3 regions of the Planomonospora corallina genome follow, and region 3 is predicted to be linked to each of the others. Evidence: riboswitches for the same ligand, from Rfam matches in the RefSeq annotation. Region 3 holds a riboswitch; each other region holds the start of a gene.
The links. Region 3 has a riboswitch for cyclic di-AMP ahead of ACFOWE_RS03210 (C40 family peptidase). Riboswitches for the same ligand answer to the same signal wherever they lie in the genome.

Region 1: linked by a shared signal. The riboswitch ahead of ACFOWE_RS30025 (coiled-coil domain-containing protein) and the one ahead of ACFOWE_RS03210 (C40 family peptidase) in region 3 are both predicted to bind cyclic di-AMP.
Region 2: linked by a shared signal. The riboswitch ahead of ACFOWE_RS29295 (CHAP domain-containing protein) and the one ahead of ACFOWE_RS03210 (C40 family peptidase) in region 3 are both predicted to bind cyclic di-AMP.

Annotation. Positions count from the first base shown of each region.
Region 1 is NZ_JBHSBM010000047.1:118,193-128,164, forward strand. It holds gene ACFOWE_RS29995 (DinB family protein) at 1-221, opposite strand, end outside; gene ACFOWE_RS30000 (carboxylate-amine ligase) at 410-1,570, shown strand; gene ACFOWE_RS30005 (NAD(P)-binding domain-containing protein) at 1,556-3,133, opposite strand; gene ACFOWE_RS30010 (carboxymuconolactone decarboxylase family protein) at 3,130-3,693, opposite strand; gene ACFOWE_RS30015 (nuclear transport factor 2 family protein) at 3,990-4,358, shown strand; gene ACFOWE_RS30020 (carboxymuconolactone decarboxylase family protein) at 4,433-5,035, opposite strand; gene ACFOWE_RS30025 (coiled-coil domain-containing protein) at 5,388-6,332, opposite strand; cyclic di-AMP (ydaO/yuaA leader) riboswitch at 6,378-6,511, opposite strand; gene galT (galactose-1-phosphate uridylyltransferase) at 6,584-7,663, opposite strand; gene ACFOWE_RS30035 (DeoR/GlpR family DNA-binding transcription regulator) at 7,660-8,460, opposite strand; gene ACFOWE_RS30040 (HD domain-containing protein) at 8,543-9,145, opposite strand; gene ACFOWE_RS30045 (50S ribosomal protein bL37) at 9,261-9,338, shown strand; gene ACFOWE_RS30050 (TIGR03086 family metal-binding protein) at 9,374-9,943, opposite strand.
Region 2 is NZ_JBHSBM010000043.1:13,282-23,253, forward strand. It holds gene ACFOWE_RS29290 (ABC transporter substrate-binding protein) at 1-751, opposite strand, end outside; gene ACFOWE_RS29295 (CHAP domain-containing protein) at 1,255-2,082, opposite strand; cyclic di-AMP (ydaO/yuaA leader) riboswitch at 2,102-2,237, opposite strand; gene ACFOWE_RS29300 (hypothetical protein) at 2,609-3,661, shown strand; gene ACFOWE_RS29305 (DUF6716 putative glycosyltransferase) at 3,673-4,917, shown strand; gene ACFOWE_RS29310 (PAS domain S-box protein) at 5,251-8,223, shown strand; gene ACFOWE_RS29315 (polysialyltransferase family glycosyltransferase) at 8,267-9,562, opposite strand; gene ACFOWE_RS29320 (glycosyltransferase family 2 protein) at 9,559-9,972, opposite strand, start outside.
Region 3 is NZ_JBHSBM010000009.1:64,615-74,586, reverse strand. It holds gene ACFOWE_RS03235 (ATP-dependent Clp protease ATP-binding subunit) at 1-2,304, opposite strand, end outside; gene ACFOWE_RS03230 (histone-like nucleoid-structuring protein Lsr2) at 2,860-3,195, opposite strand; gene ACFOWE_RS03225 (RDD family protein) at 3,710-4,216, opposite strand; gene ACFOWE_RS03220 (RDD family protein) at 4,430-5,422, opposite strand; gene ACFOWE_RS03215 (amino-acid N-acetyltransferase) at 5,627-6,211, opposite strand; cyclic di-AMP (ydaO/yuaA leader) riboswitch at 6,572-6,724, shown strand; gene ACFOWE_RS03210 (C40 family peptidase) at 6,733-7,776, shown strand; gene ACFOWE_RS03205 (LuxR family transcriptional regulator) at 7,953-8,201, opposite strand; partial or broken gene lysX (bifunctional lysylphosphatidylglycerol synthetase/lysine--tRNA ligase LysX) at 8,829-9,972, opposite strand, start outside.

The sequences.
Region 1 (9,972 bases), on a different contig from region 3:
CCGCACAGGATGTTGCGGAACCAGTGGCGCTCCACCTCGGCCAGGTGCCGGACCAGGCCCAGCAGGGAGAGCGCGGACGGCTCGGCGGAGCGCAGGCGCAGCTGCTCCTCGGACAGGCCCGCGCACTTGACGGCGAGCGTCTCGCGGTGCCAGTCCAGCCAGGCGTGCAGCATGGACGTCTCGTCGGCGATGAAGGGCGGATCGATCCGTTTGTCGGTCATGGCGCCCGATCCTCCCGGAACGCCGGATCGGGTGTCACGTGGTTTTCCGCCGGCCGGAGGTCTTATCCGTCCGTGCTGTTTCGAGGGGAACATTGCCGTTCGCGCGGACAGGCGAGATCGGAGCGGATAACGTGACGCCGTCAATGATCACGTCACCGGCCTCCGGTGGCCCGCCCGATGGAGTGGAGATGACGGCGACCGACGACATGCCGCGGACGGCTCCGCACTTCGACGCGCTCTGCCCGCTGGTGGGGGTGGAGGAGGAGTACCTCGTCGTCGATCCGGTCACGCGGGCGGTGGCGCCTCGGGCGGCCGGGGTGGTGGAACGCGCCGCCGCCGAGCTCGGCGGGCAGGTGAGCACCGAGATCACCCGGTTCCAGGTGGAGGCGAAGACCCCGCCGTGCTCCCGCGTCCGGGACCTGGAGGCGGAACTGAGGCGGATGCGGGCGGCGGTGGCGGCCGCTGCCCGGAGCGCGGGGCTGGCGCTGGTCGCCTCGGGCACGCCCGTGCTCGGAGAGGTGGTCCCGCCCCCGATCACCGACGACCCGCGCTACGGGGTGGGGATCGAAACCTACCGGGCGCTCCACGACGAGCAGAGCATCTGCGCGGGCCATGTCCACGTGCACCTGCCCGACCGGGAGAAGGCGGTGCTGGTGGGCAACCACCTGCGGCCGTGGCTGCCGGTGCTGGTGGCGATGACGGCCAACTCGCCGCTGTGGGAGGGGCGTGACACCGGGTACGCCAGCTGGCGCACGCTCTGCTGGGGCAGGTGGCCGGTGGCGGGACCGCCGCCGTACTTCGCCTCCCTGGCCGAGTACGAGCGGCTGACGGGAACGCTGACCGCCGCCGGGGTCCTCGTGGATCCGGGAACGATCTTCTGGGACGTCCGGCCGTCGGCACGGCTGCCGACGCTGGAGGTCCGCGTGACCGACGTGCCCGCCACCGCCGGGGAGTCCGCGCTGCTGGCGGCCGTGGTGCGTGCCCTGGTGGTGGTCTCGCTGGAGCGCGTGGAACGCGGCGACCCGGGCCCTCGGCCGGTGGACGGGCTGCTGCGGGCGGCGTACTGGCAGGCGGCCCGCGACGGCCTGGAAGGGTACGGCATCGACGCGCTCACCGGGGAGCGGCGCCCCGCGGCCGAACTCGTCACCGCGCTGCTGCGGCACGTCCGCCCGGCCCTGGAGGGCACCGGCGACCTGGACATGGCGACCCGGCGGGTACGGCGACTGCTGGCCGGAGGGAGCGGGGCCGCCCGCCAGCGGGCCGTGTACGGCGCCGCCGGGAGGCCCGCCGACGTGGTCGACCACCTGATCGGTGATCTGACGGCCGGGGAGGGTTCAGAGACCGGCTGAGCGGCCCGGCTCCGCACCGGGGAGGAGGGCGGCGAGGAAGGCGCGCAGCGGCCGCACGTGCCGGACGGGGTCGCGCCACTGGGCGAGGAGATCCTCCAGCAGGTGCTGCTCCGCGACCTGCTCGCTGTGCCGCCAGGCGCGGACGACAGGGTGGAGGAAAGCGCTCTCGTGGGCACGCTCGGGCGTCGGGTGCCGCTGGATGGCGAACACGTCGTCGTACTTCTCACGCCCCCACCGCAGGGTGACGGTGAAGTACAGCGCCTCGCCGGAGAACCGCTCGACGGCGTAGTCCTCGGGCAGATCCGTGTAGTGCCGCACGTGTCCCGCCGCGGCGTCCACTACGTAGACGTCGCACAGGTACTCGAACTGGGTCCACAGCGCGGAACTGTGGTTGACCCGCTCCAGCATGGCCCCGGTCAGCCGGTCGGAGTCGGCCGGCAGGGTCCGGACCTCGAGCGGGACCCCGTCGTAGCGCTCGGCGAGCAGGGTCGCCAGGGTGCGCAGGTTGTAGCGGAAACCGTCGATGAAGGCGGAGGACGCGCGTTTGAAGTCGCGCGCCTGCATCAGGGTGCCGGCGAAGTACAGGCCGTCGACGTTCGCCGACTGGAAGTCGGGGCGGATCGCGGGCATCCGCCCGTTCGGGGCGAGCCGGGGACGGCAGGACTCGTCGAAGACGGAGGTGTCCATGGTGAACCCGGTGCAGCGCAGTACCGTGTCGTACTCCAGTACCGCCTGCTCCCCGTCGGCGAGTGTGTAGGTGATGGCCGCTCTGAACTCGTCGCCCTCCCGCCAGATCCGGTCGACCTGGCACTCCAGCACGCCGTGCAGGGTCTTGAACCAGTAGCTGTCCAGCAGCGCACCGTACTGGCCGCGCACGTGGCCGGGGTGCTTGCTCGTCCAGGCGAGCCGGACCGGGCTGGGACTGGCCAGATGGATGACGGCGGCGTGGCCGAGCATGGCCTGGGCCGTCTCGAACGCCGAGTTGCCCTTACCGATGATCAGCACGCGCTGGTCGGCGAACTCCGCGCCGTCGACCGGCATGTCCTCGTAGCCCACGGCGTGCTCGATGCCCGGGATCTCGGGGACGTGCGGGCCGCCCCAGCCGGTCGCCATGATCAGGCATTCGGCCCGGAACACCTGGTCGCCGGAGTGCACGACGAAGTGGCCGTCCGTTCTCTCGACCCGGTCGACGGGCGTGGAGAACCGCACGCGCAGGTCGTGCTCCCGCCGGAAGTCGGCCAGGTAGCGCACCAGGTCGTCGGCGTGCGGGAAGTACTCCTGGGAGTAACGGGGGAACAGCAGGCCCTCGTCGTTGAGCAGGGAGTTCCAGTCCCAGCGCAGGGCGATCTCCGGATCCTTCGCGCCGGTGTGGACCTTGTTCAGCGAGATCAGCCTGCGGTGCCGGGGATAGCGGCCGAAGAAGGCGCCGGGGGACGCCTCGCGCTCCAGGGTCAGGTAGTCGGCGCCGGCCCGCTGGAGGAAGTAGCTGAGCTGCAGTCCGCCGGGCCCGGCCCCGACGATCAGATAGCGGTGGACGCGCTCGCCGGATCCTGTCGCGGTCATCGGTCCCGCGCCTCCGCACCGGCCGACGCGCTCGGGTACCCGGACGCGACGATCCGCTCGGCCATCGCCGTGTAGGCGGCGGGGTCGTCCGGGGCGACCGTGCCGAGGCCGTCGACGTAGCGGTTGAACATGCAGAACGCGGCGGCGATCAGCACGGTGTCGTGGATCTCCAGGTCCGTGGCGCCCGCCGCGCGGGCCGCCTCGACGTGCTCCGGGAGGACGTCGCGTCCGCTGCGCTGGACGGCGGCCGCGATGCGCAGCAGGGCCCGGAGCTTGCCGGAGACCGGGGCGCCGTCGAGGTCGGTGCGGACCTGCTCCACCAGCTCCATCCCCTCCGGAAGTTGCGCGGCGGCGAAGGCGGCGTGCGAGGAGAAGCAGAAGCGGCACTGGTTGAGCGCCGACACATGTGCCGCGATGAGCTCGCGCTCTCCGCGGGACAGCGTGCTCTCCCCGCGCAGCAGCACCTCGGCCAAAGCGTTCATCGGGGCGGCCGTCTCCGGGCGGAAACGGAACAGGCCGAGGATTCCCGGCTCGTCGGAGTCGAGGGAGATGTGGGGCATGAAAAGTCCCTTGGGGAGGAAAGAATTTCTCTCGGCACGCTCTCCGGAAGCGGACGCGTCCGACGAGTGCTCATGATCGCCGGGCTCTCCGCCGCTGTCAATCGTGGATTCGGTCCTCCGGGTACGGGTGGACCCCTGATTCGGTACATACGTGATGTGATTATGGCCGCAAGGCCAGTGTCCTATTTCCCTCTTGTTCATTCCGTGCGGGGCGGGTTAGCGTCACTCCCGTCACACGAATCAGTGATGTCATCGGTGGGAGGCCGTTCATGTCCGTGCATTCAGATGTCGTTCCCGTGCGTGATTTCTACGAGGCGCTCGCCAAGAACGACCTGGGCCGCATCCGCGACCACCTGCTCGCCGACGACGCGGTCTTCCACGTCCCCGGCGGAGGCTCCCTCTCCGGGGACTACCGCGGCAAGGAGCAGGTGATCGGCTACCTCGAGCGGTTCGCCGGGCCGGCCGAGAGCCTGACGCGGTTCGAGCCCGAGGAGTTCCTCACCGGCGAGCGGCATGTCGCGGTCCTGCTGCGCGTGCAGGGAGAGCGCGGCGGGCGGCGCCTGGACGAGCGGGGGCTCCACGTCTTCCGCGTCGAGGACGGAAAGATCACCGAGCGCCTGAGCTATCCGCAGGACCCCCGGGGCGTCGACGAGTTCTTCGCCTGACGCCCCGGCAGGGCGGCGGGAGCGCGCGGCCGTCGGAGCGGGCGTGCGGGACTGCCCGGCCCGTACGCCCGAGGTCACTTCCGGCGCGGGCGTCCTCGCGCCGGCCGCCGGGAGCGGCCGCGCAGGCGGGCCCGGGCATGCCGCCGGGACCGCCTGCGGGGCGGTCCGCCGGACTCGGCCGCCAGCACGGCTAGATAGCCCCCGGTCATCCGGGCCCGCGCGGCGTAGTGCTCGGGATCGTCGGAGGCGATCGTGCCGAGGCCGTCGACGTAGCGGTTGAACATGCAGAACGCGGCGGCGATCAGCACGGTGTCGTGGATCTCCAGGTCCGTGGCGCCCACCGCGCGGGCCGCCTCGACGTGCTCCGGGAGGACGTCGCGTCCGCTGCGCTGGACGGCGGCCGCGATGCGCAGCAGGGCCCGGAGCTTGCCGGAGACCGGGGCGCCGTCGAGGTCGGTGCGGACCTGCTCCACCAGCTCCATCCCCTCCGGGAGGCGGACCGCGGCGAGGGCCGCGTGGGTGGAGAAGCAGAAGCGGCACTGGTTGAGCGCCGACACGTACGTCGCGATGAGCTCGCGCTCTCCCGCGGTCAGCGTGCTCTCCCCGCGCAGCAGCACCTCCACCAGGGCGTTCAGCGGAAGGGCGGTCTCAGGGCGGAAGCGGAACAGCCCGCGCACCCCCGGGGCATCGGAATCGAGTTTGATGTACGGCGTGGATCCGCCGGCGTGGTTCAAGCCCGCCGGACGGGATCCTCCCCCCGGCCGGATGCCGCAGGAAACCGTTTCGTGAGTATGCGCGGTCAGTGCCTCGACTGCCGTGCCCGGCCTGATCGGGGAGGTGCTCACATCCGTCATTTCCCGGTCCTTCCTCGGTCGCGTCCCTGTTCTCGCACGGACAACTCTGCCCGTGGCGCGTGCCGGAGGAAAGAAATGGCGGATTCAGCAAGCTGACTTCCGGGAACAACTTGTTGCCGATTCCGGTCTTGACGGGAAGGGGGATTTTCTGGACGGTTTTCCCCCGTCCCGCGACTCAGTACATCGAGATGTGCACGTGGTCGTAGTGGTTGGCGGTGTTGCCGCCGCGGTCGGACATGAAGCGCCACCCCGAGCCGTGGTTGATGCGCTGGCGCCAGATCACGTACTTGACGCCGAGCTTGTTGCGGTGCTTGATCGTCCAGGCGGCGATCTCGTCGCCGAGCTTGAGGTTGGCGGCGGTGGGCATGGCGCCGCCGGTGCTCATCATGAAGTCGCAGGCCCGGCCGAGGGGGTGTTCGCCGCCGTCGTTCAGGCTCCGGTAGCAGCCGACCGTGTGGGTCAGGTCGAAGCGCCGCCTGATGGTGTCGCGCATGTTCCTGGTGCGGTCGGTGATGTTGTCGGCCCCGGTGGGCAGCTGGGGCGCCCAGCCGCCGGCGCGGCGCCCTGAGCCCAGGGGCACGAGCTGGTCGAGTTTCCGCTTGATGTCGCGGATGACCTTCTCGGCCTCCTTGCGCTGCCGCTCGACCTCCTCGGCCTCCTTGCGCCGCTGCTCGGTCAGCTCCTCGGCCCGGTCCGCGGCCTGCTTGCGCCGGTCCCTGCTGGTGGCGAAGCCCTCCAGGTAGGCGCTCTGCTGGGCGATGAGGTGCTCCATCACGGCGGCGGCGTTCATGCCGCCGCTGTCGGCGAACAGCAGGGACGGCAGGGTGCTCGAGCTGCTCTGGTAGCGGATCTGGGCGATCGAGTCGACCTGGCGCCAGGCCTCGTCGTAGGTCCGCTGGGCCTTGCGGAGGTTCTCCTCGGCGACCTTCTCGGCCTTCTCCGCCTTCCGCACGGACTCCCGTTTGGCGGCGTAGGTCTCGATGAGCCTGTCGACCTTCTTGTTGAGCTCGTCCAGCTCCTTGAGGAGCTGCTTCTCGGTGGGTTTGGGTTCCGCGAGGCCCGTGCCCGGAGCGGTGAGGGTGAGTCCGAGCGCGGAGAGCAGGCAGACGGACGCAGCCACACGACGGCGGAACGTGGGGGCCGTGGGGGACGGGGCCGCCACGCGTTCTCCTCTCCTCCAGCCGGCCGGGTTAGCTGACGGGTTCGGGCTGGAGCGGCCCGCCACCACGGTGGTTCACCCCAGGTGCGGTGGTTCCCCGGCTCCCGGGCGAGGCGCCCGGGATTAGGCATCTCCGCTGTTGAAGCGGCTAACTGGAGGATAGTAGTGGTAATGGGATGGTCATGCTAATTCAAGCCGAGACCAAGCGGTGATCAGTCCGTGACGACGGCGCGCAGGCGGCGGGCCGCCTCCTCGGGCAGGACGTCGTTGACGAACGCCCCCATGGCCGACTCCGATCCGGCGAGATACTTGAGCTTGTTCGGCGCCCGGCGGATGGAGAACAGCTCCAGGTGGGCGTAGGCGAGGTCCCGCCCGGTGCGGACCGGCGCCTGGTGCCAGGCCGCGACGTACGGCATCGCCACGCCGAACAGCCCGTCCAGCCGGCGCAGCACCTCGGTGTAGAGTGGCCCGAACGCCGCGCGCTCGGCCGCCTCGAGCCCGGCCAGGTCGGGGACCCGCCGGTGGGGGTAGAGGTGCACCTCGTACGGCCAGCGGGCGGCGGCCGGGACGAACGCCGTCCAGTGCTCGTTGGCCGCGACCACCCGCACCCCGGCCTCCCGCTCGGCGGCCAGGACGTCGGCGAACAGGTTCCGCCCGGTCCGCTCCCGGTGGCGCCCGGCGGCGGCGAGGGTCAGCTTCGTGCGGGGGGTCACGTAGGGGTAGGCGTAGATCTGGCCGTGCGGGTGGGCCAGCGTGATGCCGATCTCCGCCCCGCGGTTCTCGAAGCAGAACACCTGCTCCACGCCCGGGACGGCCGACAGCTCCGTCGTCCGGTCGATCCAGGCCTCCATGACCAGCTCGACCTGCCCGGGGGAGAGCCGGGAGAAGGAGGAGTCGTGCTCGGGGGTGAAGCAGACCACCTCGCAGCGGCCGGCGCCCGGGCGCACCTCGCTCAGCCCGCCCGCCGGGGCGTGCTCGCCGATCCGGGTGGAGAACGACGGGAACCGGTTCTCGAAGACGACCACCTCGTAGGAGGAGGCGGGGATCTCGCTGCGGCGTCCGGGGGCCGACGGGCAGAGCGGGCACTCGTCGGCGGGCGGCAGGAAGGTGCGGCTCTGCCGGTGTCCGGCGATCGCCACCCACTCCTCGGTCAGCGGGTCGTAGCGCAGCTCGGAGGCCGTCGGGCGGGGCGGCAGCTCCCGCTCGTCGACGGCGCCGCGGTCCGCGCCGTCCTGGCTGTCGTAGTAGAACAGCTCCCGGCCGTCCGCCAGATGGGTGAGTGTGCGCTTCATCGGTCCGCCGCCTGCCTCTCCTGCTCCGGCTCGGCGATGATCAGCTCGCCCGCCTCCGCTGTGATCTCTTCCCTGGCCTCCCGCGGCAGGCCGGGATCGCTGATGACGACGTGGGCGTCCGCCAGGCGGGCGATGGTGCTGATGCCCACCGTGCCCCACTTGGTGTGGTCGGCGGGCACGACCAGGCGGTGCGCGGAGGCGACCAGCTCGCGGTCGGTCTCGGCCTCGAGGAGGTTGGGCGTGGTGAACCCGGCGCGGGCGCTCATCCCGTGCACGCCGAGGAAGAGGGTGTCCACGTGGAGCCCGCGGATCGCGGCCACGGCGACCGGGCCGACCAGCGCGTCGGAGGGGGTGCGCACGCCGCCGGTCAGCACGACCGTGCGGTCCGCCCGGTCCGCGCGGTGGAAGACGTCGGCGATGCGGACGGAGTTGGTGATGACGGTCAGCTCGGGCACGTCGACGAGGAAGCGGGCCAGCGTCCAGGTGGTGGTCCCCGCCGAGAGCGCGACGGCCGTGCCGGGCCGCACGAGCTCGGCCGCGCGGCGGGCGATGGCCTCCTTCTCCGCTTGCTGGCGCGCCGACTTGGCGGCGAACCCGGGCTCCTCGGCCCGGCCGGGGCCGGTGGCGGTGGCGCCGCCGTGGACCTTCTCCAGCAGGCCGCGCTCGGCCAGGGCCTCCAGGTCCCGGCGGATCGTCATGTCGGAGACGCCGAACTCGCGGACGAGGTCGGCCACCCGGACGCCGCCGCTGCTGCGCACCCGTTCCAGGATCGTCTGCTGCCGTTGCTGGGCGAGCATTGCCCCACTCCTTAATCAAACATGTTCCACCAAATTATCACATAATGCCCCGACCTGGATGTTCGTTCATGCGGGATGTCGCTCACAGTCGGTCGAGTTCCGCGCCGAGGTTCGCCCGGGCGGCCTCCTCCCAGCCGGCGCCGGCGACCCTGAAGATCACCGGGAGGTCCAGCAGCGAACGCAGCACCCGTGCCCGCCCGGCCCGGAACGCCTCGTCGGGGACGAAGCCGTACTCCTCGCGCACGGCCGCCGCGTAGGCGGCGTAGACCTCCGGCGGCGCGGCCAGGATCGCCAGGTCGGCGTCGCACAGCACGGCCCCGTCGGCGTCGCCGGGGGCGGGGTCGTGGGTGACGGTGAGCCGGACCAGCCTCGCCACCGTCGCCACCGCCGCGGGCGGCAGGCCCAGCTCGGGCAGGGCCCGTTCGGCCATCCGGGCGCTGCGCTCCTCGTTGTCGCCGCGGTGGGGGTCGTAGACGGCGTCGTGGAACCAGGCGGCGAGCCGTACCAGATCGGGGTCGCCGGCGTGCCCGGCCAGCGCGTCGACGTGGCCCAGCACCGCCTCCAGATGGGCGGTCGTGTGGTATCTGCGGTGCGGCTCGCCGTACCGGGAGACCAGGTCCAGGCCGAGCCGGTCGGCCTCGGGGCCCACCAGGGCCCGCCAGCGGTCCATCAGCTGAGAGCTCATGCCGGGGACTCTAGGCGCCCGCGTGCGGAGGGCCGCGACTTGGGCCTTGTACGGCGCGCGCTCCCGGGGGACGGTGGAGGCCGGACCCGGTTCCACGGACGGAGGAGGGCTAGGCATGGCCAGACGGGCGCGCAAGGCGCGGGCGAGGAAGAAGCGGAAGGCCAACCACGGCAAGCGGCCCGCCGCGCGGTAGCGCGGGCCAGAGCTGCGGGCCGGAGCTGCGGGCCGTCAGCCGTCGCGCCCCCAGGCGGCCAGCAGCCGGGCCTGGAGGTCCGTGCCGTCCGGCGCCGGGTGCGGATCCCCGATCACCCCCGCCTGCCGGTAGCCGTCCTCGGCGCCGGCGAACCAGGCCGCGCAGGCCTCGACCAGCTCGGGGTCGAGCCGCTCGTCCGCGCCGATGGCGCGCGCCAGGTCCCAGGTGTGGATGAGGGCGTCGGCGAACAGCTCGGTGATGTACTCGGCGCCGGGCACGTCGCCGAACGGCAGGCGGACGACGCGGGTCAGGGCCCCGTCGTCGCCGGCCGCGGCGGTCGCGGCCGAGACCGAGGCGTCGAACGCCTTCAGCGGATCGTCGCCGAGCAGGTCGCCCTCGAAGGCGGGGCCGACCTCGGCGGCGCTGCGCCCGGCGAGCAGCCCGGGAACGCACAGGCTCTCGTTGACCACGTGGTTGACCAGGGTGCGCACGTCCCAGTCCGCGCAGGGTGTCGGGTTCTCCCACTGGCCGGGTGCGATCCGGTGGACGAGAGCGCCGAAGTCCTCCAGCGCCCGGCGGTAGGCCTCCCGGATGTCGATGGTCATGTGCTGCCCTCCCGAATCATCGATTCGAC
Region 2 (9,972 bases), on a different contig from region 3:
CGGCCGGGTTGCTCTCGATGACGAGCTGGTTGCTCTTGTCGAAGTAGGCGACGTTGCCGTTCTTCGGCGCCTCCTGCGACAGGACCACGTTGTAGAGGGTGTTCGGGCCGTCGAGGAACTTGCTGTCCTTGACCTTCTCCTGGAACTTCTTGCCGGTCTCCATGAAGGCGTTCCAGTCGGGCCAGAGCTTGCTGACCTCCTCGCGCTCGCTCGGCAGGCCGGCCTTCTCGAACAGGTCCTTGCGGTAGCACATCGCCATGCCGCCGATGTCGGTGCCGAGGGCGAAGAGCTTGCCGTCCTTGTTGATGCCGTTCTCCCACTTGGCCGCGGGGAAGTCGGCCTTGCGGCTCTCCAGCCCGTACTGGCCGAGGTCGGCGAAGAACTGCGGACGCTGGGCCATCAGGCCCATCGCGCCCTCGTCGATGCCGACGACGTCGCCGGCGCCGCTGCCGGCCTGCAGCTTCTGCAGCAGCTGGGGCAGGTAGACGTCCTCGAAGCGGTCGGTGAGGTTCTGGTACTTGATCTGGATGTTCGGGTGCTCGGCGTTCCACTTCTCGACGGCCTTGTCGTAGCCGAAGTTCTCGCCGCCGCCGAAGGTGTGGACGGTGATGGTGACCGGCTCGGCCGCGGCCGACGTGCCGCCGCTGGTGGCGGGCTTCTCGTCGCCCGAGCCGCAGGAGGTGATCGTCAGGGCGGTGACCGCCATGACCGCAACGGCGGCGAGCTTGCCCTGCCGCTTGGTGTTCAGCATTCCGGACCCCTCTCAGGTGGTCGTCCGAATCGATGGGAGGTGCCGCCGCGGCCGGTCCCCGACAAACCGGGCCGAGGCGGGTGGGCTCTGCACCATATTTGGGAGCGCTCCCACGAAGAGTGGCCGACGGGCAACGGGAACGTCAATATGCCGAAACTCAACCGTTACAACTCGTGTTCAGAAGCAGGATGTATAGCGCTTTAAGTGTACAAACGCCCCAGAGATGCTGCTGGGAGCGCTCCCATAACGGGAGCGCTCCCACAGCACGCCGTGATCCAGGGGGAGGGCATGCGGCCGGATCCGGGGCCGTGGACCTCCGGAAGGATCACGGAGGCGGGCCCGGGCGGTGCGCCCGTCCCGTCCGTGAAGCGGACAAGCGGGCAGGGCCCGTGGAACGGGCGAGGGGGCAGGGCCCGTGGAACGGGCGAGGGGGCAGGGCCCGTGGAACGGGCGAGGGGGCAGGGCCCGTGCGGGCCGTGCCCCCTCGTGTCCGGGCGGGCCGGTCAGGCCCGGTAGACCGGGTAGCCGTACCCGACGACCTGGGACTTCGGGCGGACGCGCCGCTCGACCTTCCCGTTGCCGGTGTTGCCCTCGATCGTGGTGATCGTGCCGTCGCCGTTGTCCTTCTCGACCAGGCCGACGTGGTCGATCCCGTACAGGCTGTCGCCGCCCTTCCAGTCGAAGAAGACGAGCGCGCCGGACTTGGCGGTCCTGCCCCAGTGCCCGTTCGCCTTGAACCACTGGGCGTAGGTGACGGTGTAGGCGTCCCAGCCGAAGACGGGCCGGATGCCGGCCTGCTCGCCCACCCAGGAGACGAACATCGCGCACCAGGGGGCGTTGGCGTAGCCGCGGATGCTGCCGCCGTCGCGCTCGACGGTCTCGTCGGCGCGGTAGGAGTCCATGTACCACCGGTGGAACTTGGTGCCGCCGCCGGCGCCGTTCTCCTTCACGCCGATCTGGCGCTCCGCGATGTCGAGCACCTCGGCGGCCGAGACCTTCGGCAGTCCGTCGGCGATGACCTGCAGGGACGTCCTGGACCTGGCGGATTCCGCGGAGACCGCCCGGGAGGCCGGCCGCTCGCCCTTCCAGGCGATCGCGGCGATCGCGGCGGACAGATCCTGCCCGGTGTCCGCGTGGGCGGGAGGGCTCGCGACGGCCCCGCCGGCGAGGGTGACCGAGGCGCCGACGAGGACGTGGGTCAGGCGGCGCTTCTTCGCGGGGGAGTCCTGGCCCTCCGGGACGGAGGTCCGGCTCTTCGTGTGGGAGGGCCTGCTCCTCCCGGAGGAGATGACGCGGATCTTCGAGGGGGAGGTGCGGCGGTGCTTGCCCATACGGGGATTCGGCTCCTTGATCGACTTCCGTACCGCCTACCGGGTTAGCTGACGGGTTCGGGCCGGAAAGTGCCCTACAGCGCACGTGGCGCTGACTCACCCCAGGGGAGTGGGTCCCCGGTTCCGCGGGGTCGCGGATTCGGCGTACTTGAACCATCGGTCACCTGCACGGATGCCTGAGCCGGTGCACGGTGAAGGCCGGGCAAACGATCGGAGCGGGGTTTCATCTCTCGGCATCGGATGGGGAAAAATCCGGCAAAAGGCGGTGTAGCGGGGGAGGGGGAGGTGTCCGCATCCGGACGACCGTGTCCGGGACGACCGTGTCCGGGACGACCGCGCCCGGGACGACCGCGCCCGGGACGGCTGGGCGGGGGCGGTCGAACGGAGACGGACCCGCACGCCGCCGCCCGGTTCCAGCGGGGCCCGGTTCCGGCGCCGCCCGGTTCCGGCGGGGATCGGGGGCGTGGCCGGCTGTTCACCTCGGGTTCCCGGCGCCGTAAGACCGCCGCGTTACCGTGAGGCCGTCGTGAACGGGTCATCGCCCGGCGTGGAGCAGCACGGTCGAGACCACGCGCGGGAGCAGTGTTCGGCCGTCGCCTGGGTGGAGTCCCCGCTGCAGATGCTCGGCGTGGTGGAAGCGCACCACGCCGGGCTGCTGGGCCCCCGGACCAGGGTGGTGCCCCGGGCCGGGCTGCGCCCGCTCACCGTGACCCGCCGCGAGCTGCGCCGCCTCGGCCTGCCGGACGGGCTGGAGCTGGCCGAGCCGGAACAGGACATGCCGCGGCCAGGCCGGGGTCCGGCCTGGGTGGTGGGCGACGCCTTCTCCGGCAAGGTCCAGCTCACCTGGCTCACCGCCCTGCCCCGCCGCGTCGTGATCGTCGACGACGGGCTGGCCACGATCAGGCTCCTGGAGCTGCTCACCGGCCGGCCGGGCGTCCCGCTGCTGCGGGCCCGCGCCGCCGGCCGGCCGCTGCGCTCCGCGGCGCGGACCGCCCTGGGCGCGGCCGCCGCCCTCCGGCTGCGCGCCGCCGCCCACGCCGGCAGACTGTCGATCTTCACCGCGCTGCCCGTCCCCGCCGAACTGGCCGACGCCGTACGGCGCACCGGCGCGGAACTGGCCGGCCACGACTTCGCCTGGCTGCGCGCCCAGCCGCTGGGCGGACCCCGCCCCGCCGAGCGCACCGTCGTCCTGGGCACCTCGCTGGTCCGCAACGGGCTGATCCACCGCGAGCGCTACCTCACCTGGCTGGCCGAGCTCGGCTCATCCGGACCCGTCGCCTACTTCCCGCACCGCCGGGAGGACCCCGGCGACCTCGACCGGGTCAGGCGGCAACCCGGCGTCACCGTCTACGAGGGCGGCGGACCCGCCGAGATGACCCTGCGCGGACTGGCCGCGGAGCAGAAGGTGATCAGCCTGCCCTCCACCGCGGTCACCTCCCTGCGGGTCCTGCTGGCGGCGCGGGGCGTGGCCGTGGAGACGGTGGAGGTCCCCGACGAGTGGTGGACCGCCCGGGCCGCGCCCTCGCTCCGCTCCCACCTTTCGATGTTCGCCCACCACGACACTGGAGTGCGCGGTTGAAAGTCCTGGCCGTGGCCGACTCGGATTCCTACCTGAAGTGGGCCGCCTGCCTGCTCGGCGGCCTGCCCGGAGGCTGCACGGCGGAGCTGGCGGTGATCCGTACGCCCATCACCCCGTCACCCGCGCAGATCCGCGCGGCCGTGTCCGGCGCGGCGGCCGACCCGCCGGTGCTCTCGGCCCGCGCGCTGCGCCGCGCCGCGGAGCGGTTCCGGCCGGACGCCGTGCTGGTCGCCTGCACCGGGCCCGTGGTGGACATCCTGACCGCCGAGGTGCTCGCGGGCCTGTCCCCGCGGCCGGTGTTCGTCTCCGGGCTGCCCGGCATCTCGATTCCCGCGACCGAGAAGGCGTGGCTGTTCCGGAGCGGGTGCGACCTGTTCGTCCTGCACAGCGGGCGGGAGGTCGAGGAGTTCACGGAGATCGGCCGCAGGCTCGGCGGGGGCGGCGAGGTGGGCCTGGCCCGGCTGCCCTTCCTGCGCCCCGGCCCCGGAACCGGGATCGGGGCCGGGGCCAGGGGCGGGGCCAGGGGCGGGGGCGGGGCCGCGGACGACCCGGGCGCCGGGACCGCGGCCGGGCCGCGTAAGCGGGTGGTGTTCGCCACCCAGGCCAAGGTGCCCAGGCGGCGCGAGGAGCGCGAGCGCATCCTGCTGGCCCTGGCCGACCTGGCCGGACGCCGCCCGGACCTGGACGTGGTCGTCAAGCTCCGCGCCCTGGCAGACGAGCGCCAGACGCACAACGAGCGCCACCACTACCAGCGCCTCTGGCAGGACCTCGGCGGACGGCCCGGCGTCCTGCGCTTCGAGGGCGGCCCGATGCACGAGCACCTGGCCCGCGCGGCGGGCTTCGTCACGGTCTCCTCGACCGCCGCGCTGGAGGCCATCGCCCAGCAGGTGCCGCTGCTGGTGCTCTCCGACTTCGGGGTGAGCGCGGAGATGATCAATATCGTCTTCGAGGGCAGCGGGCTTCTCGGCACCCTGGACGACCTGGCCGAGGGGAGCTTCCGCACTCCGGACGAGAGTTGGTGCGCGGCCAACTACTTCCATGGCGGCGACCAGGAGGACTGGACGGCCCGGCTGGTATCCCTGGTCGGCCGGGCCCGCTCGGGCAGCCTCGCGCCGGCCGTCTCGCTGCTCGACGGCCCGCAGTACGCCGCCGCCCGCCGCCGCGCCCGCCTGCGGGTGGAGGTCCCGCCGAACGTGCTCCGGGCAGGCTACCGGGCCAAGCGGCGGATGCGCCGCTACCTGCGGGCGCTGGGCTGAGCGCGGCCGCGGGCCGGCGGTCCCAGGGTCCCGGGCCGGCGGCTCCCGGGTCCCGGGACGGACGGCTCCGCGGGCCCCGGGACGCAGGTTCGCGGGCCCCGGGACGGTCGGCTCCGCGGGCCCCGGACGGCCGGCCCGGCCGGGTGGCGTGGGGGCCGCCGACCGCCTCACGGGAGAGGGTGCTTAACTCGGTAGAGGTGGTCTCACCACGCCGATGACCTGGGGGAAGCCGGGATGAGGGGGTGGCGCGAAGTGTCCTCGGCGTACCCGTCGTCCTCGGTGTCCTCGGCGTACCCGTCGTCCTCGGCGTCCTCGGCGTCCTCGGCGTCCTCGGTGTTCCCTGCGCTCCGCGCCCCGCGACCGGCGGTGCTGTGCGCCGCGGGCCTGCTCGACGCCCCCGTGCCCGCCCTCGACCGGCTGGCCCGTCTGGCGGCCCGGCTGCTGGAGGCGCCCGTCGCGCTGGTGTCCCTGGCGGACGGCCGGGACCAGGTGGTCCTCGGCGCGGCGGGACCGGTCGCGCGCCCGGACGGACCGCGCAGAGCCCCGCTGCGGGGCTCCATCTGCGAACGGGTCACCGCCGCCGGCGCGCCGCTCGTCGTGACCGACGCCTGGAACGCCGCCCGGACCGGTACCTGGAACGGCACCCGGGCCGGTGCCCGGGCCGGTGGGGAGCGGCCGGTCGGGGATCCGGCGCTCTCGGGCCTCGGCGTGGGCGCCTGCGCCGCCTTCCCGTTGCGCGGGCCCGGTGGCGAGGTGCTGGGAGCGCTGTGCGCGGTCGACACCGAACCCCGCGAGTGGGACCGGAACGGGCTGGAGTCGGCCGAGGACGTCGCCGCGATGGCGGAGACGGAGATCGCCTCCCGGCTGGCCACCGGCGAGGCGCTGCTGTCGGCCCGGCGGCTGAGAGGGGTGCTCGACCGCGTCCACGACGCGTTCGTCTCCATCGACGCCACCGGAGCGGTGACGGAGTGGAACCCTGCGGCGACACGCCTGTTCGGCTGGTCGCGGGAGGAGGCCGTCGGCCGGCCGGTGAGCGAGCTGATCGTCCCGCCGCGGCTGCGGCCGGCGTACCACCGGGGCCTGCGCCGGATCCTGGAGACCGGCGGGCCGACCCTGGCCGGGAGGCGGACGGAGACGGCCGCCGTCGACCGGGACGGCCGCGAGTTCCCCGTGGAGCTGGCCGTCCAGGCCGACCTCGGGCACGGCGAACCCGTCTTCCACGCCTTCCTGCACGACATCGGCGCGCGGCGCGCGGTACGGGAGCAGCTGGAGCGCGACCGGACCTTCCTAGCCGCGCTGCTCGACGGCATCGAGGCAGGGGTGGCGGCCTGCGACGCCGACGGCCGGATCGCGCTGTTCAACCGGGCGATGCGCGAGATCCACCACGTGACCGAGCAGCCCCTGGACGCCCGGGACTGGGCCGGGACCTACCACCTGTTCGCCCCGGACGGGCACACCCTGCTGCGCCCCGAGGAGGTCCCGCTGGCGCGGGCGTTCGCGGGCGAGCAGGTGGAGGGCAGCCAGGTGGTGGTCGCCGTGCCGGGATTCCCGCCCCGCCGGTTCCTGGCCAACGGCCGGCCGATCGACACCCCCGACGGGCGCCGGCTGGGCGCGGTGGTGGTCATGCACGACATCACCGGCCGGCACCGGGCCGAGGTCATGCGCGCCGTACAGCAGGACGCGGCGGAGGCGCTGGCGGACGCGGCCACGGCCGAGGAGGCCGCGGCCGGCGTGGTCGCCGCGATCGCCGGCCGGATGGGCTGGGCCTGCGGCGAATACTGGCACGCCGACCCCGGCGGGAACGGCGTCACCCGTCTCGTCTCGTGGACCGCGCCCGGCAGGGACCTGTCGGCGTTCACCGGCGACGAACGGGTGACGTTCGGCGCCGGTGTGGGGCTGCCCGGCCTGGTGCAGGCCACCGGCCGCGACGTCTGGATCCGGGACCTGCCCTCCGACCCGCTCGGCTTCGTCCGGCGCGAGGCCGCGGCCCGGGCCGGCCTGCACACCGCCGCCGGGCTCCCGGTGCGCGGCGCACAGGGCCTGCTGGGCGTGCTGGCGTTCTTCGCCGAGCGTGTCGAGGAGCCCGGCGACGATCTGGGCACCCTGCTCGACGGGGTCTGCGCCCACCTGGGCCGCCACCTCGAACGGCGCCGCGCCGAGGAGCTCGCCCTGGCCCTGGAGACCAGCCGCCGCCACATCGACCAGATCGTCTCCCAGCTCAGCGACTTCATGTGGACCTACGAGATCACCGGCGGCGTGTTCCGCCGGGTGCACACCAGCTCGGACGCGAGCGGGATGTTCGGCGCCCCGCTCCCCGAGGGCACCGATCTGGTCGCGCTCATGTTCGAGCGGATCCATCCGGAGGACCGGGCGGCCGCGGAGGCCTACATGGATGAGCTCGTGGCCGGCCGGCCGGCAGAGACCGAGTTCCGCATCGTCGGCCTCGACGGCGTCACCCGCTGGGTCTGGCCCCGGGCCCGGCCCCGCCGCGAGGGCGGCCGCCTGTTCGTCGACGGCATCGCCACCGACGTCACCGAGCAGCACCGGCTGGCCGAGGAGCGAGAGCGCCTGCTCGCCCGCGAGCAGGCGCAGGTCGACCGCCTGCGGGACCTGGACCGCATGAAGGACGAGCTGGTGGCCGTGGTCAGCCACGAGCTGCGCTCCCCGATCGGCGCCATCCGCGGCTACGTCGAGATGCTCCTGGACGACCTGGACCCGGCCGCCGGCCGCCGGGCGCTCATCGACGTCGCCGACCGCGAGAGCGGGCACCTGCAGCGGCTCACCGACGACCTGCTCGACCTGGCCCGCTTCGACGCCGGCCGGGCCGTCATCGACCCGCGGCCCGTCCCGCTGGACCGGCTGGTGCGCACCGCCGTCGGCGACCACCGGCCCGAGGGGGAGCGCGGGCGGCTCACCCTCACCGCGGAGGCGGCCGAGCCCCTGACCGTGCACGCCGACCCGGTACGGCTCCGCCAGGTGCTGGACAACCTGCTGTCCAACGCGATCCGGTACACCCCCGAGGGAGGCGCCGTCCTCGTCACCGCGGGACGGGAGGGCGACGAGGCCGTCGTCACCGTCGCCGACACCGGCATCGGCATCCCGGCCGAGCAGTACCCGCAGCTGTTCACCCGGTTCTTCCGCGCCTCCACCGCCCGGGAGGCCGGGACCAAGGGCACCGGGCTGGGCCTGGCCATCACCAAGGCGATCGTCGAGGCCCACGGCGGCGTCATCACCGCCGCCCCCCGCGAGGGCGGCGGCACCGTCCTCACCGTCCGCCTGCCCGCCGCTCCCCCCGGGCAGGGCTGAACCAGGGCTGAACCACCCGGGCGGCGTCCCCGGAGCGGTGTCTTCAGGACAGAGCCCTCGACAGCCGCCGGCGGAGCCGGCCCAGAGGACTGGGGGACGGAGCCACCGGCGGCAGGAGGCCGAGGGCGGACAGGCGCTGCCGTTTGAAGTAGCGGGCCGGGCCGTGGGCGTCCAGATAGGCGCGGGCCTGGTCGCGCAGGTCCGGGTGGGCCTCGCTCTGCATGCAGTAGCCGACCGCGCGGACCAGCGCTCCGAGATCCGCCGGAGGGGGCTCCTCCAGCGAGCCGTCCGCCCGGAGCCGGGGCAGGAGCGCGTCGGCGATCGTGGCGGGCACGCGGTTGCTGTTCTCGTACGGCGCCAGCCGCTCCAGGACCAGCTCCGTGCCGGAGGTCGCCGCCTCCAGGCTGAACAGGCGACGGGCGGTGACCAGGCCGGTGGAGAAGCAGCCGACGACCAGCGCGGGGCGCAGCGCCGCGAAGTACGACTCGGCGGGGACCGTCTCGTCCGCCACGGCGAGCCGGACGCCGAGGGCGGCGGCCGTCTCACGGAGCCGGCGCGCGTGCCGCCTCCCGGCGGCCGGATGCGGCTTGAACAGCACCGACGCGCATCCCCGGGCGGCCAGCGCGCGCAGCATGTCCGCGTGCAGGCGGTCCTCCTCCTCGGGGGTGAGGATGCCCAGCGCCGACAGGTACTGCCCGAGGATCATCGCCTCTCCCGGCTCGGCCCCGGTCCCGCCGGATCGCGACCCCGTGACCTCGCCGAGGACGCGGCGGAAGGCGTCGCCGGAGACGGTGCGCGGGCGCACGCCGTACTCCGACAGCAGCAGCGGGTCCAGGCCCGGCACCAGGTCGAGGTGGAGCAGGCGGGTGATGCGCCCGGCGATCTCGGCGGGGAGCGGGTCGCGGGTCGGGCCGTAGCTCATCAGCCCGTCGGAGTAGACCGTGACGGGGCAGTCCCGCAGCAGCCCGGCGACGGTCCGCGCCGGGGGGACGGCGATCGACTCCACCACCAGCTCGGCGATCCCGCCGTCCAGCCCCAGATGGGAGGCGAGCAGCCGGCCGGCCAGCGGGACCTCGACGACGCGGGCCCGCCACTCCGAGGGGTGGAGCGGGGCGATGATCTCGTTCCACGACCGCACCTCGTCGAAGCGGGAGCGGAGCGCGGCGAAGCCGGGGGCCTCGTCCAGGGCCGGGGTGATCTCCGGGACGGCCGCGTTGTTGGAGACCAGCAGGATCCGGCGGTCGCCGCGCGGGCCGAAGACGCCCTCGTCCAGCGCGGCGGCCAACGTCATCGCGCCGAACAGGGTCGAGGCGTAGAACACTTGTGTTCTCGCGGTCACCGGACCTCCAGGAGTCTGCGCAGGACCGCCTCGCGGCCGGGGTCCAGCCTGATGTCGTCCGCCGGGGCCGGCGGGAGCCCGCGCAGCGCCTGCGCGCCGCGCCGTTCGAAGCGGGCCCGCAGCTCCGGCGGGAACCGCTCGCCCAGCTCCAGGTGGTGGGCGAGCAGCGCACGGAACTGGCGGACCGCCTTGGGGGCGAACTCCTCCTCCAGGCCGTCGAAGACCAGCTCGTAGGCGTCGAAGAAGTGCAGCTGGCGCTCGTCGCCGACCTGGGTGAGCGAGCCGGCCACCATGCGCCGGTAGAAGAGCCCGGCCAGGGAGACCACCGCGAACGAGGCGGCCTCGCGGTGCAGCCGCCATATCCACGGCCGGTCCTCGGCGGTGTGCAGTCCGCCGGGGAAGGCCAGCAG
Region 3 (9,972 bases):
GCGGGCGCCCATCACCGGGTCGTAGCCGCGGTCGGCCAGCAGCTGCTTGGCCTCCGGGGAGACCTCCAGGCCCATGTCGCGGTCCTTCAGGCGCTCGGCCACCTGGGCGAGCATGAGGTCCACGATCCGGATGATCTCCTTCGGCGTCAGCTGGTGGAAGACCACGATGTCGTCGACGCGGTTGAGGAACTCGGGCCGGAAGTGCTGCTTGAGCTCCTCCTGGACCTTCGCCTTCATCCGGTCGTAGTTCGACTCGGAGTCGTCGGACTTCGCGAAGCCCACCCCGATGCCCTTGGAGATGTCCCGGGTGCCGAGGTTGGTCGTCATGATGATGACGGTGTTCTTGAAGTCCACCACACGGCCCTGGGCGTCGGTCAGGCGACCGTCCTCCAGGATCTGCAGCAGCGAGTTGAAGATGTCCGGGTGGGCCTTCTCGATCTCGTCGAAGAGGACCACGGAGAACGGCTTGCGCCGCACCTTCTCGGTGAGCTGGCCGCCCTCCTCGTACCCGACGTAGCCGGGCGGGGAGCCGAACAGCCGGGAGACGGTGTGCTTCTCCATGAACTCGGACATGTCCAGCATGATGAGCGCGTCCTCGTCCCCGAACAGGAACTCGGCGAGCGTCTTGGACAGCTCGGTCTTTCCGACGCCGGACGGGCCGGCGAAGATGAACGAGCCACCCGGGCGGCGCGGGTCCTTCAGACCGGCGCGGGTGCGGCGGATCGAGCGGGACAGGCCCTTGACGGCGTCCTCCTGCCCGATGATCCGCTTGTGCAGCTCCTCCTCCATGCGGAGCAGCCGCTGGGACTCCTCCTCGGTGAGCTTGAAGACCGGGATGCCGGTGGCGGTGGCGAGGACCTCGGCGATGAGCTCCTCGGTGACCTCGGCCACGACGTCCATGTCGCCGGCCTTCCACTCCTTCTCCCGGCGCTCGCGCTTGAGCTGGAGCTGCTTCTCCTGGTCGCGCAGGGCGGCGGCCTTCTCGAAGTCCTGCGCGTCGATCGCGGACTCCTTCTCGCGCCGCACGTTGGCGATCTTCTCGTCGTACTCGCGCAGGTCCGGCGGGGCGGTCATGCGGCGGATGCGCATGCGCGAGCCGGCCTCGTCGATGAGGTCGATCGCCTTGTCGGGCAGGAACCGGTCGCTGATGTAGCGGTCGGCCAGCTGCGCGGCGGCCACCAGCGCGCCGTCGGTGATGGAGACCCGGTGGTGCGCCTCGTAGCGGTCGCGCAGGCCCTTGAGGATCTCGATCGTGTGGCTGAGGCTGGGCTCGGCCACCTGGATCGGCTGGAAGCGCCGCTCCAGCGCCGCGTCCTTCTCCAGGTGCTTGCGGTACTCGTCCAGGGTGGTGGCGCCGATGGTCTGCAGCTCGCCGCGGGCCAGCATCGGCTTGAGGATGCTGGCGGCGTCGATCGCGCCCTCCGCGGCGCCCGCGCCGACGAGCGTGTGCAGCTCGTCGATGAACAGGATGATGTCGCCGCGGGTGCGGATCTCCTTCAGGACCTTCTTCAGGCGCTCCTCGAAGTCACCGCGGTAACGCGAGCCGGCGACCAGGGCGCCGAGGTCCAGGGTGTAGAGCTGCTTGTCCTTGAGCGTCTCGGGCACCTCGCCCTTGACGATCTTCTGGGACAGGCCCTCGACGACGGCGGTCTTGCCGACGCCGGGCTCTCCGACCAGGACCGGGTTGTTCTTGGTCCTCCGGGAGAGGACCTGCATGACCCGCTCGATCTCCTTGTCGCGGCCGATGACCGGGTCGAGCTTGCCCTCACGGGCGGCCTGGGTCAGGTTGCGGCCGAACTGGTCGAGCACCAGCGAGGTCGACGGCGCGGCCTCCTGCGGGCCGCCCGAGGCGGCCGGCTCCTTGCCCTGGTAGCCGTGGAGCAACTGGATGACCTGCTGGCGGACCCGGTTGAGGTCGGCGCCGAGCTTCACCAGCACCTGGGCGGCGACGCCCTCGCCCTCACGGATCAGGCCGAGCAGGATGTGCTCCGTGCCGATGTAGTTGTGCCCCAGCTGCAAGGCCTCGCGGAGCGACAGCTCAAGGACCTTCTTGGCGCGCGGGGTGAAGGGAATGTGCCCCGACGGCGCGGACTGGCCCTGGCCGATGATCTCCTCGACCTGCTGACGCACACCCTCAAGACTGATGCCGAGGCTCTCCAGAGCCTTGGCGGCAACGCCTTCACCCTCATGGATCAGACCAAGAAGAATGTGCTCCGTACCGATGTAGTTGTGGTTGAGCATCCGGGCCTCTTCTTGGGCCAGGACGACAACCCGCCGTGCGCGGTCGGTGAACCTCTCGAACATCTCGTCGCTCCTCACAGAGCGGTCAGGCAGGTCCGGGAGATCCGGGCCCTGTCCTCCCGCATGGTAGCCCCGACCCGGCAACCGCTCTACGTAGGAGACGTTCCCCGAGAGCAGGGCGTTCACGCTCTATCCAACTACCTGGCGGGGGTGCGATGTTCCCGATACGCCACCAGCGAACGACGTTTATCGACCACTGCGAGCCCATTCGCGATCCGCGCCCGCCGCGCAGGGGTGATTTCCGCGGTCATCCGGGCCGCCGGCGCGAGAATCCGGCCGGTACGGCCGGCGGAGCGGTTCTCCGTCCTCCTGGCTCGCGCCCGCCCTGCGGACACGGAGGGAGAACAAAACAAGGACCCCGGGCATTCCCGCCCGGAGCGGGCGCGCCCCGGGGAGCGGGCCGGAGACGGGCCCGGAAGCCCCCGGCGACCGGGCACGGAGGAGAGAACGGACGGGCCTGCGGAGCACATCATGCGGTCATGGCCGCCACCGGACCCCACCGTGACCGCCATGACCGCATGATTCACCCAGCGGTGAACCTCTTCCGCCACCCGCCGCTCAGCGGTGGGCGTTCTCGTACGCCTCCACGATCGACGAGGCGATCCGGCCGCGCTCGCTGACGTTCTTGCCCTGGGCCTTCGCCCAGGCCCGGATGTCGGCGCTCTTCTCCCGGCTCAGCGCCCTCGTCCCGCCGCGGCCGCGGCGACGCGGAGCGGAGGCCCCCGCCCTGCGGGCGCTCGCCATGAAAGGCGCAAGGGAGTCGCGGAGCTTCTTCGCGTTTACGTCACTCAGGTCAATCTCATAGCTGGTGCCGTCAATCGCGAAGGAGACGGTCTCATTGGCCTCGCCTCCATCGAGGTCATCGATGAGGATCTCCTGGATCTGCTTGGCCATCTACGCAATCCTTTCGGCGGAGTATTGTTTCATTCGCAGGGCAAACATATACCCACCGTGAGAGAGCAGCAATTCCGGAGGCGTGATTACCGGTCGCGCCGGAGAGAAGGGCGGATCAGTCGTTCTGCGACTCACCATGATCGACTTGTTTCGCGGGCCGACGACCGGCGGCCTCACTGCGAAGAAGCTTGAAAACTGCGTACACGAAGACCCCGCCCACGACCGCGGGAGGTATCAGCGCGGACATAATCTCGTACATTGGCCCTCACTCCGCACCCGGGATGACATTACGGGTCATGAGATTTCCGGCGGCGGCGCCCCGGCACTGGGGCGCGGCCGGATGGGCAGATCGGCCCACACATGACCATAGCGGCTTCTAGGAGCGCTGGTCCCACAGGGCACCCATGACACCGTTCCCCACCTTAATGCTTCTCTCCAGGCGTCTTACCGGTTCCACTCCGTAAAGCCGCCGAGAAAAGGATGACAGAGTGACCGGCCGCCCTGATCCACCGCGTCAGCACAGGTCGCGCACCACCATGCTGCCGGCCGCCCGGTCGTGGAGCCCCCGCTGGAACGGCTTGTCGATGAGGATGAACAGGGCCGCCACCGAGCCGAAGAGCGCGGCTCCCAGGTTCACCACGGGAATGCCGGCGGTCAGGAGAACCCCCGGGAAGAGCGCGGCCCGTCTCATGAGGCCGGTACGGTCCAGGACGGCCCCGCCGTACGGCGTCAACCGGATCCGCAGGAGTTTCTTGCCGAAGGTCCGGCCGTATCGGGCGTGCATCACATAGTCGTAGACCGTATAGGCGCCGAAAGCGACCAGAGCGGCGACCAGACCGGGCAGCACCCGGGGATCCGCCGTGCGGTCTCCGCTCCCGGAGGCGAAGAGCGGGTAGAGCGAGAGCGAGACAATCCAGTAGAGCACCACGAAGCCGATGCCGTCGATGGCGCGGGCGGCCAATCGTTCCCACCATTCGGCGGGTCGCGCGGGAAGCGCGGGCGGCGGGACCGCCGTGCCCATTGGGGCCGTATAGGCGCCCGCGGACTCGGGAGGCGCCGATCCTTGACGATTGTCGCCGGGGCGCCGAGAGACGGCCATGGCGTTCCTCCCGCCGCACGAATGGGTTCGCAGTCCATCGCAGTCTGCCCCGGAAGCGCCACCCGACACCGCTTTTCCGGGCCACGAATGAAAACGGGGCCACCGTTTCACCCGGCGGCCCCGATGATCAAACGACTACTTGACCTTGATGACCACCGTCGAGGCGACCTTGTCGGGCAGGGACTGCTGGTACGGCTTGTCCCAGAGCTGCCAGAGGAAGGCCACGATCCAGTAGAGGTAGAGGACGTAGGTCAGGATCGTGCCGATCCCCGGAATCCACGTCAACAGCAGGGGGCCGTAGATAGCCGCGGCGCGCTTAACGGCCACGTCGGTGGGGAGGCCCTGGGATCCGGCGACGCCCCCGACCTGAATGACCTTGATGCCCATCGCCAGCTTGCCCAGCGTCTGGCCGCTCTTGCGGAGCATGAGGAACTCGTAGCCGACGAACATCGCGGCCAGCAGCAGCGAGGTCAGCAGGGCCGCGATGAGGAAACCGCTCCCGTCCGATTGCTCGCCCGTTTGAAGGTTGATGCTCGCCTGCGTGACGAGGATCGCGCCGAGGACCGCCGCGATCAGCAGGCTGGCCACGAAGTAGATGACACCATCGATGATCCGCGCCACCAGGCGCTGCCACCACTCGGCGAGCGGGCCGGGAACGCCGGGAGGCGTCACCCCCTGAGGCCCGTACCCAGGCTGGCCGTATCCGGGCTGACCGTAGGCCTGCTGCTGGCCGTAACCCTGCTGGCCATAGCCGGGGTGGACGCCCTGCTGGCCGTAGCCCTGCTGGGGCTGCTGGCCGTAGCCCTGCTGCTGGCCATAGCCGGGCTGCGCGCCCTGCTGGCCGTAGCCCTGCTGCTGACCGTACCCCGGCTGCTGGCCGTACCCCGGCTGCTGGCCGTAACCGGGCTGCGCGCCCTGCTGGCCGTAGCCCTGCTGAGGCTGCTGGCCGTAGCCCTGCTGCTGACCGTAGCCGGGCTGCGCGCCCTGCTGGCCGTACCCCGGCTGCTGGCCGTACCCCGGCTGCTGGCCGTAACCGGGCTGCGCGCCCTGCTGGCCGTAGCCCTGCTGAGGCTGCTGGCCGTAGCCGGGCTGGGAGCCGGTGTCCCCCCGGTATCCCACGATCGTCACGTCAGGGTCCCCGCCCTGCTGACCGTATCCGTGCTGCTGTCCGTACTCCGGCTGCCCCGACGGTGTGCGATCGCGGTCGGGATCATCCTGCGGATACGGCGGCTGTCCGGTGCTCACCGCGTCACCTCACTTCGACTGGGCATGCGTCGTATGTCAGACATGCATGCTTGCTGCTGCACAAGGTAGCGACATAGGTAACAACAGTCACCTTTCCCGCGAGTCAGCACCCGGGTCATTTTCCCCCAAGTGAAGCAACATCCTGGTGTTGCCCAGGGTGTTGGGCTTGACGTGCTCGAGGTCGAGGAACTCCGCGACCCCCTCGTCATAAGAGGCGAGGAGTTCCGCGTAGACCTCCGGCGAGACCGGGGTCCCCTGGATCTCCCTGAACCCGTGCCGGGCGAAGAAGTCGACCTCGAACGTCAGGCAGAAGACACGGCGCAGGCCCAGGTCGCGGGCGGCCCGGATGAGCTCGGAGACGATCCGGTGCCCGATCCCCAGCCCCCGGCAGGAGGGGTCGACGGCGACCGTGCGGATCTCGGCGAGGTCCTCCCAGAGCACGTGGAGCGCCCCGCAGCCGACCACCTCGCCCGCCCGCTCGGCGACCCAGAACTCCTGCACGTCCTCGTACAGCGTGACGGTGGCCTTCTCCAGCAGGCGCGGCCCCGCCCCGGCGTAGGTGTCGACGAGGCGCCGGATGGTGCGCACGTCCGGGGTGCGCGCCCGGCGGACCATGACCGTCTCGGCCCCCGGCACGCCTTTCGGGGGGAAGTGCTCCGCAACCTGCTCCATATCGGATCAGGGTACGTCCTTCAGCGCCGACAATTACGGCTCATCCTTAACATGCGCCCCAAGCGCACCGGATGACGGAGAGTAAAAGCCCCGTCATGGGCTCACCGCCGCCTCTCGCCGGCCTCACCCCGGCCTTCCGCCGCCCGCCTCGCCCTCCCCCTTCAGGGCGTGGACCTGCGGAGACCTTCGTCACACGCCTTCCGGAGCGGGCACCGTCGCAGGGAGACAACCCTGCCGACCAGGATTTATCGTGACCTGCCCGTGATTTCGTCGTTCGCGGACCCTTACCGAGTTTGCAGTTCCGGTTGAGCTTGAACCTTCCTTTGCACTAGTGTCCAAGGCCGATGTCGGCTCACCCCGAGAGCCGGCCCGCCGAATCTCCGACTCGGAGAGCCGGGGACCCACCTCCCGAACGTTCCCCGGGGTGAATCCAGGGCGCCGCCAGCGTGCCCGGTAGGGCTGCCTCCGGCCCGAACCCGTCAGCTAACCCGGTAGGCGGTGCGAGGAGAGGAGCCTTGTTGGTGAAGCGCACGCGCGGCCGCGGGAGAGAGCACGCGGGCAAGCACGCCCGCTGTCGAGAACGCGCCCCGCGCCGCCTCTCGCTCCGGATCGCGGCCCTCGCGACCGCTCTCGCCTCCCTCACCCTGGGCAGCCCTCCGGCCGCCGTCGCCGAGCCGAAGCCCGGCCTCCAGGAGCTCGCCAAGCAGGCCGACCGACTGCACACGGAGATCGAGCAGCTCGCCGAGCAGTACAACGGTGAGCGGGTCAAGCTCAAGCAGGCGCAGCGGACGGCCGCCGCCGCCAAGAAGACCCTCGCCAACAGCGAGTCCAGGCTCCAGGAGCTCCGCCAGAAGACCACCCTGCTCGCGCAGAGCAACTACATGGCCGGCGGCCTGGCCAACACCCTCGCCTTCACCTCCTCCGGTGACCCCAGCGCCTTCCTCGACCAGGCCGCCACGGCCTACGCGCTCCAGCAGCAGCAGAGCGAGCAGCTCGCGCAGCTCGGCCAGGCGGTCAAGGCCGCCGAGCGGGCCAAGGTCAGCGCCAAGGCCAGGACCGACGAGGTCACCAAGCTCCTCGATCAGCTCGGCACGAAGCGCACGAAGATCGAACGGCTGGTCGCCCAGGTCGAGAGCGATCTCTTCCGGCAGGTGCGTCAGCGCGCGAACAGCGGCGGCCGCGCCGTGAAGGTCGACATGCCGATCGTGGGCGACGGCAAGGCGGCCCAGGCCGCCCGCTGGGCGCTCACCCAGCAGCTGAAGCCCTACGTGTGGGGAGCCGAGGGCCCCAGCGGCTTCGACTGCTCGGGCCTGGTCATGTGGGCCTACCAGAAGGTCGGCATCAGCCTCCCGCACTACACCGGCAACCAGTGGACGGCGGGCACGCGCATCTCCAGGGAGGAGATGCGGCCCGGAGACCTCGTCTTCTTCTACAACGACCTGCACCACGTCGGGATCTACATCGGCGGCGGCCTGATGGTCCACGCGCCGCGGACCGGCGACGTCGTCCGCATCGCCCCGATCGCGGGCCGGCCGTTCGCCGGCGCCGTACGGATCGCGAACTGAGCTCCGGCGCCGTACGGATCGCGAACTGAGCTCCGGCTCCGTGCGGGCGGACCGAAAGCCGGCGCCGTGCGGATCCCGGACCGGCTCCTGTTCGGAGCTCGTCGCGACCCGCGCTCAGGACGGGGCGGGTCGCGAGGGGACGGGCCCCGGACCGGGAACCGGACCGGGCGGCGAGGTCAGATCAGGCGGCGGCGGGCGGCCCAGGCCACGGCCTCGATCGCGGTGGCCACGCCGATCCGGTCGCAGATGCCACGCAGCCTGCGCCGGACGGTGCGCCCGCTGATGTCGAGGCGGCGTCCCACGCGGTCCACGGTGACCCCCTTGGCGAGCTCCGCCAGGAGGACGAGGTCCTCGTCGCTGAGATCGGCCTCGCGCACGGCCAGAGGGCCGCGACGGGCATCCACTACGACTTCTGGATATGCCATCTAGAGGTCCTCCCCCGCACCGGCACCCAGCCGTGAGTGTGATCGGAACCAATGTCGCCCGCCAGGAACGTTAAACGTCCTCTTCAAAGGTCGTCAAGTTCTGTTCTCGATAGAGCAGACGGACACCATTGACATACCGGTCATTACATGAACTACTAACGACATCACGGAGTTTAGTGAATAATTCGCTCCAGTCGACCGCGGCCCGTGCGAGCAGTGGCCTTTCCCCGTCCGCGCCACGTCGGCTCCGCGGGGAGTTCTCGCTGATCACCACGGGTCCGATCATCCCGTCGCCGCTCGGACGCGAGCATTTACCGAGATGATGAGATGTTCGTCACTTTGATCGGATCATGCGACTGGTGTGACGAGAAGAAATAGTTGTCCGGTTATCGGACGGAGATCCGCTCCACCGTGTCGAATATCATTCTGGAGTTCCGCTCCGGCGCACAGTAAGAGATGCGCCGAAAAAGCCTTTATGTTCTCGCATCAATGGGTGCCACAGCGGGCTCTCGGAGGGCCTTCCCGCGGGACCCCGCCCTCCTGCCGCGTGCGCCGGGACGCTCCCCGGCCGGGAGAAACACGTGAGCGCGGCCGGGGACGCTCCCCGGCCGCGCTCACGCACCACGATCAACCCGCCGGCTTGACCAGCGGGAACAGGATGGTCTCCCGGATGTTCCTGCCGGTGAAGGCCATCACGAGGCGGTCGATCCCCAGCCCCATGCCACCGGTCGGCGGCATCGCGTATTCCAGGGCGGTGAGGAAGTCCTCGTCAAGCTGCATGGCCTCCGGGTCGCCGCCCGCGGCGAGCAGGGACTGCTCGGTGAGGCGGCGGCGCTGCTCGACCGGGTCCACCAGCTCCGAGAAGGCGGTGCCCAGCTCGGTGCCGAACCCGATCAGGTCCCACTTCTCGGTCAGCAGCGGGTTGTCGCGGTGCTGACGGGCCAGCGGGGAGGTCTCCAGCGGGTAGTCCATGACGAACGTGGGCTGGATCAGCGTGTGCTCGACCAGCGCCTCGAAGATCTCCTGGACGAGCTTGCCCTGGCCCCACTTCGGGTCCCAGGGGATCTCCCGCGCGTCGGCGAGCTTGCGGACCTGGTCCAGGGAGGTCTCGGTCGTGACCTCCTCGCCCAGCGCCTCGGAGACCGAGCCGTACAGCGTGATCCGCGGCCACTCGGCCCGCCCGAGGTCGACCTCCACCCCGTCGTGCTCCACCACGGAGCGGCCCAGCGCGGCCACCACCGCCTTCTGGATCATCCGCTGGGTCAGGTCGGCCATGTCGTTGTAGTCGAGATACGTCCCGTACGCCTCGAGCATGGTGAACTCGGGGTTGTGGGTGGCGTCCGCGCCCTCGTTGCGGAAGTTGCGGTTGATCTCGAAGACCTTCTCGATGCCGCCCACCACGAGCCGCTTGAGGTAGAGCTCGATCGCGATGCGGAGGTAGAGCTCCATGTCGTAGGCGTTGATGTGGGTCTTGAACGGCCGGGCCGTGGCGCCGCCGTGGATCGGCTGCAGCATCGGCGTCTCGACCTCGAGGTAGCCCTCCTCGTGCCAGAAGTCGCGGACCGCGCGGACGACGGCGCTGCGGGTGTAGGCCATCTTGCGGGCCTCGTCGTTGACGATGAGGTCCACGTAGCGCATCCGGACCCGCGCCTCGGGGTCGGTGAGCCCGAGGTGCTTCTCCGGCAGCGGGCGCAGGCACTTGGAGGTGATGGCCCACCGGTCGGCGAGGATCGACAGCTCGCCGCGGCGCGAGGTGATGACCTCGCCCTCG